3 regions of the Pseudoalteromonas sp. HF66 genome follow, and region 3 is predicted to be linked to each of the others. Evidence: predicted binding sites of a transcription regulator. Region 3 holds the regulator's gene; each other region holds the start of a gene.
The links. The regulator sigma-54, encoded in region 3, starts transcription at its own class of promoters, with help from an activator protein. The targets are predictions, from matches to a motif close to GTTGGCACGNNNNTNGNNT.

Region 1 (3,286 bases), on a different contig from region 3:
AAGTCACTGTAACGATCGCCGTCTAAGGTTGCCGACATCAGTAAGATTTTTAAATCATCGCGAAGTGCCGCCTGTGTTTCTAGGGCAAATGCCAAAGCTGTATCAGCAGCAATTGAGCGCTCGTGAAATTCATCAAATATAAGTAAATCAACATCACTTAGCTCTGGGTCATTTTGTAACATACGCGTCAGCATGCCTTCGGTGACTATTTCGAGCTTTGTTGCAGCGCTTACTTTTGATTCGCCACGAATACGTAAGCCGACACTTCCGCCGACTTTTTCATTTTGCTGACTTGCCAAGTACTGAGCAATATTGCGAGCGGCGAGTCGTCTTGGCTCTAACATTACAATGCGTTTAAAGTGCCCTTCGCGCATCAAGGTAAGAGGCAGCCATGTTGATTTACCCGCTCCCGGTGGCGCTTGCAATAAGGCCATAGGGTTACTCTGTAATGTGGTTAACAGGGATTGATAAATATCTTGAACTGGCAGCACGTTAGGTATCTCTTACTTTCTTTTCGCGCATTGTATCAAAAAATCAAAAGTTGCGATGAATAGAGGCTTATTTCCTGTATCGAGCTTTACAAGTGAAAACATTGCATTCTGCCTATTTAGGCTTATTCTTGATTAAGCAACCAAACAAAAATCAGGATAAGGAATTAACTTGTTCAGGATTTACTTTCACATTTTAATCACCTTGCTACTTTTGGTTTTGCCGTTTCAAAATGCGTTTAGTCAGCAAAAAATTACGGTAGCACTTGGAAATACCATGCCGCCTTGGGTAATGGTTGAAGACAACTCCGGCATTATTCCGGACTTGCTTCGCGCGACACTCGGTGCACATGGTTATCAAATACAATTCGTCTACGTCCCCTATGCAAGACGGATCACTTTATACAATGAAAACTTAGTTGATGTTGTTTATGATATAAATGAAAAAGTTATCGAGACTCATAGAATGAGCGGCTACTTTTCAGATATTGCTTACAGCTATGAGAACTTTGCTTTTAGCCTAACCAAACAAAACCTTCAGCTTAATTCTATTGGCCAATTAAAACACTTTAGTGTTCTTTCATGGCAAGGTGCTAAAGAATTACTCTCGCCAGAATATCAAGTAATGGCCAGAGAAAATCCACAATACGCAGAAACTTATGATCAATTAGCACAAGTTCAACTTTTGTATCGAAAGCGCTATGAGGTGATCCAGATGGACGGTAAAATTTTTGACTATTACCGAGCATTAATTAACATCAAGGGGGAAATTGATGTCTCTGAACCAGTGCAACGATTTGCATTATTTGGCAAGAATTCGAACGGCTTTTTATTTCGTGACGAAGCCTTAAGAGACCTATTTAACGAGAGCTTACGTAAGCTCAAATCAACTGAAGAATATATACGTATAATAAATCGCTATACATCTAAAAGTCACTGAGCAGCATAAAGCACTACCGGAACAGAAAATTTTACAGACTTTCTTTAAAAACTACGTAGTAATTGCAACTTTCTATCCTCCCTCCTTACTATCATAAAAAACAAAACAACTACTAATCAACAAGTTAACCAAATAAAACATATGGTACAGCGATTGCTTTTATTAAAGTGAATGTTTAACAAAGTAAGGAGATTATGATGAACAGCGATCGTTTAGAAGGCAATTGGAAAGAGCTTAAAGGTAAAGCACAACGTAAATGGGGTGACCTTACCAATGATGATTTAGATAAAATTGAAGGTAGCCGTAAAGAGCTGGTTGGTAAGCTTCAGCAAAAATACGGTAAATCGAAAGAAGAAGCTGAGCGTGAAGTCAGCGACTTTGAAAAAGGCCATTAATTTGAGCAATCAATAAAGCCGCTTATTGCGGCTTTATATTTTAAGCTGGCTCATGCTTTGCTAAATCTACTTCAGCGACCGTTTGATTTTTACCTTGTGATTTAGCACGGTATAGCCGTTTGTCGGCAATGTTTAAACAATGATCCATGCTCTCACCAGAAACGCGCACGTACAAGCCAATACTTAAGGTGACATGAAAACGATGCTGGCCACTCTTAAATGGCTTTTCAGCGAGTTTTTTATGTATTTTTTCAGCTACTTTTCTGGCCCTAAGTTCATAGCCTGTCGGGATCACAATTAAAAACTCTTCACCCCCCCAACGGGAAATAACATCTCCTTCTTCGCACACTTTTTTAAATACATCAGCAAAAAATATCAGCACCTCATCGCCCACTTGATGTCCGTAGGTATCGTTTATCTGCTTAAAGTTATCTACATCCATCAGTAAAAACACTGACCCTTCACCAAAGCGCTCATCTTGCAAACATTCTGTTGCATAGCGACGATTAGCGAGTTCTGTCATCGCGTCTGTGCGAGCAAGCTTTTGATTAAGCTTAAGTTGCTCCATTAACTGCAAACTGTATTTATTACGGTAATATTCGTAGAAGCCGGCCAAAATACATAAAATCGAGAAACACAGCATGACCCGTGTAGGAAAGTAGTAGCTCGGATAACTGTAATAACCTAATTGATCGGTAAAGTAGAAAAGCACCGAGATAATAATGGCGAGTAATATAAGATCAAAGGCACCGCGCTTTAAGCCACGAATAAAAAAGGTCACGGGAGATACAATAAATAGCCATAACGGCCCTGTGCCATTGCTGCCACCCGAGACAGTTAAGAAGCACATCATTGCATAAAGTGCGTATAGCATGAGTACTGAGATAAATTGATCACGCCCCTTTATTAAAAAAGGCAAAGCAAAAATTACAACGCCAACAATTAATAAATAACTTAACGCGATGTAGCCATCTTGATAACTTGTGACCGACATCAACAAAGAGGTCACTGCACCAATAAATGCAAATACGCGTAAGAATCGCGCTTTATCTCTCTCGCTTGCATTCACAGTATCAATCACAATTCCACCTTAGACTCCTTGCTCAACCTCAATAACTTTAACACAAATATTTAAATTAGAAGGAAATTACCAATAATTAAGCTATGAAAATGCATTAAAGATAAAAAAGTATGATCAAAAAATGGGCACAAAATAATGGCAATATAGCAGTAAAAAAACGAGCCAGATTTGGCTCGTTTCATTTAAAATTTAAAGCTAATAACTAACTACTATTCAGGTTCATAGCCTAAATTAGGCGACAACCAACGCTCAGCTTCTGCAAGTGTCATGTTGGTCCGCTTGGCATAATCTTCAACCTGATCCTTTTGAATTTGCGCCACAGCATAGTACTTAGCTTCAGGATGAGAAAAATACCAGCCAGATACAGCAGCTCCCGGCCACA
Region 2 (3,286 bases), on a different contig from region 3:
TGAACCGACGCAATCTTAGTATTCAAATCACTGATATTTTGGATCAGGTTATTTGCTTCTTCAGAAAAAATCTCTAGTTGCTCATTTACCACTGCTTTTTGGTCAACCACAATGCTCGATAATCTGTCCATTTGATCAATTAAGTTTTGTGCATCAGTCATGACCAGTGAACGAGCTACTGTTGATGACGGTTGATTTAAGCTTTCTTGTACATTGTTAAAAAACGAATTGACACTCGTTGATAAGCTGTTTGACTCTTCTGAGAACAAGCTGTCTACTCGGCTTGCTTCAGTCACAAATTGATCAAAGAATGTTTTATTAGAGGTATCTCTATTTAATTGCTTCTGCGCAAATTCATTCAGTAAGCGATACGTTTCACCACGACCCACTTGGTTGTCGATCATGGTTGTGAACTCTGTACGCTCACGCACATAGCCCTCGGTATTAACGTTGGCTATGTTTTTACTGGTGGTTTGTAAAAGCTCAGAATTAGCTCTTACACCGGCATTTGCTATGTCATATAAGCTAAATGACATCAGGGTCTACTCCTTAACGTACCAATGAAGCAGCGACACTTTGAAGCTCAACACGCTTCAATACCTGCTTAATTTTATCGGCATAATTTGGATCAGTTGCATAACCTGCTTTTTGTAACGAATCTAAAAAGGCTGCAGGCTCTGCAGTATTATTGAGTGCTTCTTGATAACGTGGGTTTTCATTTAAGAAATCCACAAAGTCGTTAACACTGTCTTTAATCGATTGATAAGAACGGAAACTTGCTTGCTTTTTAACTGGCACGCCTTGTTCAAACTCAAGCGTGACTTTGCTCGCTTTATCACCTTGCCAGCTCGTATCCGATTTAATATTGAATAAGTTGTTACTACTTGTGCCATCAGCTTTACTGATAATGTGTTTACCCCAACCTGTTTCAAGGGCTGCTTGAGCAACCATCACAGCAGGATTTAAACCAATCTTCTGTGCAGCATTTTTTGCGTGCTCCCAAACAGAGCTAATAAAAGACTCCACATCTTCAAAGCGGTTTTCTGTTTGCTCGTTTGCTGTTGTATCTGCGACAGCTTGCGGTTCAGCCTTAACATCAGTTTTGCTATCAACCACACCGCTTGCCCGTTTATCACTATCAAAGTCAGCAGTAGTTCTAAGCACAGAACCAGGAGTAAACTTCTTACCGTCAGGCGAAAGCTGCTGCACTATCAAGTCAGCTAGGCCGAGCGAGCCATTAGATGAAAGCTCAACCGACATTTGTTGATCATGCATCTCTTCAAAAAACTTAACGCCGCTTGAATTAAATGGGCTGTCTTTATCTTCAAACGCTTCATTTGCTTTACGCATACTTTTAAGAAGCATTTGAGTGAAGATAGATTCGAATTGTGCCGCCGCTTTTTTCAGCGCCTCTTTTGACGCATCGCTAGAGGCATCACTTTTCAAAGCACTTTGACGTAATGAGTCTAAGTTACCTAAATCAAAAAAGTTTTGCTTGTCGAGATGATTAGTATCCATCAGCTTTTTGACACAATAGTTAATAATGAAAAATAAAATGCAAAAATTGCGCCAACAAAAAACTATATAAATGAATAGCTAATAACTGATACAGGAATGGACTGACTTCAGAACAAAGATTTTGACTGATATTTGTGTGCTAAATGATTTAATAACTACTAGAAACAAAAACGCGCTCGAAAGCGCGCTTTAATTTAAATGATAACCAGTTGCCCGTTTATCGCCCCCGCTTCTTTTAAAGCTTCTAGAATCGCCATTAAATCACCCGGTGCGGCTCCAACCTCATTGATGGCTCGAACGAGATCATCAAGATTAACACCAGGGTTAAATACAAAAGCACGTGAGTCATCTTCATTAACATCAATAATGCTTTGATTTGTGACAGCGGTTTCACCTTCACTTAAGGCATTTGGTTGTGACACATTTTGCTGCTCAGCAATAGTGACCGTCAAACCACCGTGCGTAATAGCCGCAGGCTGCAGCTTCACATTTTTACCAATCACAATTGTACCAGTGCGCGAGTTAACAATAATTTTTGCAGCGGTGTCTGCCGGCTTAAACTCTAAGTTTTCAAGAGTAGACAAATACGCAACACGTTGAGATGCATCACGCGGTGCCAATACACGAACTGAGGCTGCATCGATTGCCTGCGCGCTATCAGGGCCAACTAAATCATTAATTGTTTGCTCTAAGCGTTTTGCCGTTGTGAAATCAGGGCGGTTTAAATTAAAGGTAATGTAGTCACCTTGCATAAACGGGCTCTTAATAGCACGCTCTACAATGGCACCGTTTGGAATACGACCTACCGTTGGCGTGTTAATAATGACCCGGCTACCATCAGCTCCTTCAGCACCTAGACCACCAACAACTAAGCTGCCTTGTGCAATCGCATACGTATTACCATCAACCCCTTTTAAAAAGGTTTGTAATAAGGTACCACCGCGTAAACTACCTGCACTCCCGATAGACGAAACCGTAATATCTATGGTTTGCCCTGGTTTTCTGAATGCTGGTAGCTCTGCATGAACAGCAACGGCTGCAACATTTTTAATTTTAGGTTTTAAGCTATCTGGTAAAGTAATACCAAAGCCATTTAACATGGCTTTAAAGCTCTGTTGAGTAAATCTGCTTTGTTCACCTGTGCCTGGCAAACCTACAACCAAACCATAACCGACTAATTGGTTTGCACGAACACCTTCAACCATAGATACATCTTTGACTCGCTCAGCCTGTGCAGAAAACTGCAGGCTAATTAAGCAAAGAGCGATGATGTATTTAAACCCATTCATGACTTTGTTCCTCTAAAATGGGAAAAGCGAACTACTAAAGAAACGAGACAGCCAACCTGCGCTTTGTGTTTCTTGAATTTGCCCTTTACCTGAATATTGAATTCGCGCATTGGCAATTCGGTTTGATGTTACTGTATTACTAGCTGAAACATCTTCTGGACGAACTAAGCCTTCAAGGCGAATAAACTCTTCGCCAGTGTTCAACGTAAGCCATTTTTCACCGCGAATAACTAAGTTTCCATTGGGTAAAACACGCATCACGTTGACAGAAATATCACCAAATAAGCTGTTTGATTGATTAGACTTTGAGTCACCTTTAAACGATGCCCCCGAGCCAATACCAAATTGAATACTATCACCACCAATGTTAACTGGATTACCTCCCAGACCAATTACTGGATCTAAACTGGCATCCGTTTCTTTATCTGTTTCGGTTTTAGCTGCTTTGGTCGCTTGAGTAGACTCTTGCAATTTAACAG
Region 3 (3,286 bases):
CTTCAAATCAGGTTCCCAGTGTGGGTTAGGTAAAAAACGTGCATCAAATACGTAATCAGCTTCTTTTGGAATACCATGTTTAAAGCCGAAAGACATAAAAGTGATAATCAGTTTTTTATCCTTTTTACCCAAAATCTTTTCGCGAATTGATTCTGCTAACTGATGAACACTGAGATCTGTGGTATCAATCATAAAATCAGCACGAGTGATCAACACATCGAGTAAGACTTTTTCTTGTTTAATAGCCAGATCAAGTGGCAAAGAATCAATGGATAATGGGTGTAAACGACGAGTCTCTGAAAAGCGTTTTATCAGGGTTTGGTCATCACTGTCTAAGTAAAAAAGTGTTGGATTTGCGAAACCAGGAAGGTACTCAAGAATATCATTAAATTCTTGCTGCTCTTTTGGAAGGTTACGCACATCAATACTGACCGCTATTTTATCGTAGTTATCTGATACGCTACGCACGAGCGAAGGCAGTAAATTGACTGGAATATTATCAACGCAATAATAACCTAAGTCTTCAAGTACTCGTAAAGCGACCGATTTACCTGAGCCTGAGCGACCGCTGATAATGATTAATTCCATTTATGCCTCTGCTGATATAACCTGAAACAGTTGCTGATCGGTAGTAGCACTACGCAGCTGTTTACAAAACTCTTTATCTTTAAGTCTATCAGCAATTGTTGATAAGGTCTTTAGATGAAGCTGAGAGTCACCATCTGGTACGATGAGTGCTACGAAAATGTCAACAGGGCGATTATCAATTGCATCAAAATTGATTGGGGATTCACTCACTATGACAAACGCCTGAGGTTCATCGGCGCCACTCATTCGGCCATGTGGAATAGCAATACCTCGGCCAATACCAGTGCTACCTAACTTCTCTCGGTTGAGTAAAGCATTTAGGATATCTTGTTGAGATAAATGAGGAAGCTGCTGGTGAGCCAGTTCGCTGATATATTCAAGAATTCTTTTTTTGCTATTAAAAAGGACCGCAGCTTTGCTGCAGTCCTGATTAGTAAGTGAACTTAGTTTCATAATTTAATGTCGAGCTAATTTCTCTTTGTGTTTAATGACTTGGCGATCAAGCTTATCGATCAACGAGTCAATGGCTGCGTACATATCTTGATGTTCTGTAGAAGCGAACAATTCGCCTCCGTTTACATGTAAAGTTGCTTCTGCTTTTTGGCTTAATTTTTCTACATCTAGAATGACATGAACATTATTAATATGGTCAAAATGCCTTTCTAGTTTCGCAAACTTGGTGTTTACATAGTCTCTTAATGAATCAGTGATTTCTACATGACGACCAGTTAAATTTAGTTGCATAAGCATTTTTCCTTCTATGTAAAACGTCTAAATCAAACTCTTACGCTGATTAGACGGAGGTATTGCTAGAGACTCACGATATTTTGCAATTGTACGTCTAGCTACTTTAATTCCTTGCTCAGCCAATATATCTGCAATTTTGCTATCACTCAATGGTTTAGCCGAGTTTTCTGCAGCGACTAACTTCTTGATTAAAGCGCGTATTGCTGTTGAAGAACACTCACCACCATTTTCAGTGCTGACATGGCTTGAGAAGAAATATTTCAACTCAAAAATACCCCTGGGGGTATGCATATATTTTTGCGTTGTTACTCGTGAAATCGTCGATTCATGCATTTCGACCATTTCAGCAACATCATTTAGCACCATCGGCTTCATTGCTTCTGGGCCATGCTCAAAGAAAGCTTGTTGTTGTTGAACGATACAGTTGGTCACTTTTAATAGTGTATCGTTACGGCTTTCTAAGCTCTTAATAAACCACTTTGCTTCTTGTAAGTGAGAGCGAATAAATTGGCTGTCGCTACTTGATTTAACAGAGCGAGACATAGCCGCATATTGGCTGTTCACTCTAATCTTTGGCATACTATCTGGGTTTAACTCAACCACCCAGCGACCTTTTACTTTTTTCACTGATACATCAGGTATGACGTACTCAGACTCTTCGCGTACTATGCTATCCGCAGGCTTAGGGTTTAAGCTGTGAATTAGCGTCATTACTTCTTTAAGCTCATTTTCTTTAAGCTTAGTCTTTTTCATCAAAGTTCGATAGTCGCGACTCGCTAATAATTCGATATGCTCAGATAAAACCATTTTAGTTTCAGCTAAATATGGCGTGTTTGCATCGAATTGGCGAAGTTGAATACACAGGCATTCCTGTAAACTACGCGCCCCAATACCGACAGGATCAAACAATTGAATTCTCTTTAGGACCGCTTCGACTTCATCAAGTTCGATTTCTTCTTCATCACTATTTTGATTAAAGCTCTCGACGATATCTTCACAGCTTACCGTTAAAATACCAGAGTCATCGATAGCCTCAACAATTGCCACAGCAATCGCTTCATCAGTCGGACTAAAGGGAGTTAGCTGTAATTGCCACATAAGGTATTCGTGAAGGGTTTCGGTCGATGCACCTTGATAAATAGATTCATCTTCTGGCATTGGCCCTGATGATGTTGATGGAGCGGCACTCATGTACTCATCCCATGTAACATCCATGGCTAAATCGTCACTTACAGTGTCTTTATTTAGAGCATCACTGCTTTCTTGTTCATATTCGCTAGGTGCTTCGTCTGCAGAAGCGCTGACTTGCACATCGTCAGATTCAGCTTTTTGTTCATTTTTGCCGATGCTTTCTTCGTTGTAATCCGCTTCTTCCACTTCAAGTAAAGGGTTACTATCTAGCGCCTCTTGAATTTCTTGTTGGAGATCCAATGTACTGAGCTGCAACAAACGAATAGCTTGTTGCAGTTGTGGAGTCATTGTAAGTTGCTGGCCCATGCGCAGCTGTAATGATTGCCTCATGTATCCCTAACAATCCTTTTTTTAAGTTATCGATAACTGTGCAAAGACAGTTAAGTTATTATCGATTTATTGTCATTGTTATAAGTCTAGCAGATGCTCTAGTCGGTGGCGTAATGGTTACAGCCTAAATTGCTCGCCTAGATAAACATCGCGTACAGTTTGGTCAGCTAATACGTGCTCAGGTGTGCCTGATGCAATTAGCTCCCCATGAGAAACAATGTAGGCTTTTTCACAAACATCAAGGGTTTCTCGAACATTATGGTCAGTAATTAGTACACCAATACCACGATTTTTTAGGTGCTCAATAATTTTCTTTATATCTAACACTGAAATTGGATCAACACCAGCAAAAGGCTCATCTAAAAGGATAAATTTAGGATTAGCGGCTAATGCGCGAGCAATTTCAACGCGGCGACGTTCACCACCAGAT

Region 1: the regulator sigma-54 is predicted to act here: its motif matches at 1,569-1,587, upstream of HCZ11_RS05625 (CsbD family protein).
Region 2: the regulator sigma-54 is predicted to act here: its motif matches at 1,556-1,574, upstream of flgJ (flagellar assembly peptidoglycan hydrolase FlgJ).

The regions. Positions count from the first base shown of each region.
Region 1 is NZ_JAATOU010000004.1:15,598-18,883, reverse strand. It holds gene hrpB (ATP-dependent helicase HrpB) at 1-491, opposite strand, end outside; gene HCZ11_RS05630 (ABC transporter substrate-binding protein) at 661-1,428, shown strand; gene HCZ11_RS05625 (CsbD family protein) at 1,626-1,823, shown strand; gene HCZ11_RS19765 (GGDEF domain-containing protein) at 1,864-2,904, opposite strand; gene metH (methionine synthase) at 3,114-3,286, opposite strand, start outside.
Region 2 is NZ_JAATOU010000004.1:100,790-104,075, reverse strand. It holds gene flgK (flagellar hook-associated protein FlgK) at 1-536, opposite strand, end outside; gene flgJ (flagellar assembly peptidoglycan hydrolase FlgJ) at 550-1,518, opposite strand; gene HCZ11_RS06050 (flagellar basal body P-ring protein FlgI) at 1,713-2,807, opposite strand; gene flgH (flagellar basal body L-ring protein FlgH) at 2,820-3,286, opposite strand, start outside.
Region 3 is NZ_JAATOU010000014.1:99,836-103,121, reverse strand. It holds gene rapZ (RNase adapter RapZ) at 1-588, opposite strand, end outside; gene ptsN (PTS IIA-like nitrogen regulatory protein PtsN) at 589-1,041, opposite strand; gene hpf (ribosome hibernation promoting factor) at 1,045-1,332, opposite strand; gene HCZ11_RS14325 (RNA polymerase factor sigma-54) at 1,360-2,856, opposite strand; gene lptB (LPS export ABC transporter ATP-binding protein) at 2,974-3,286, opposite strand, start outside.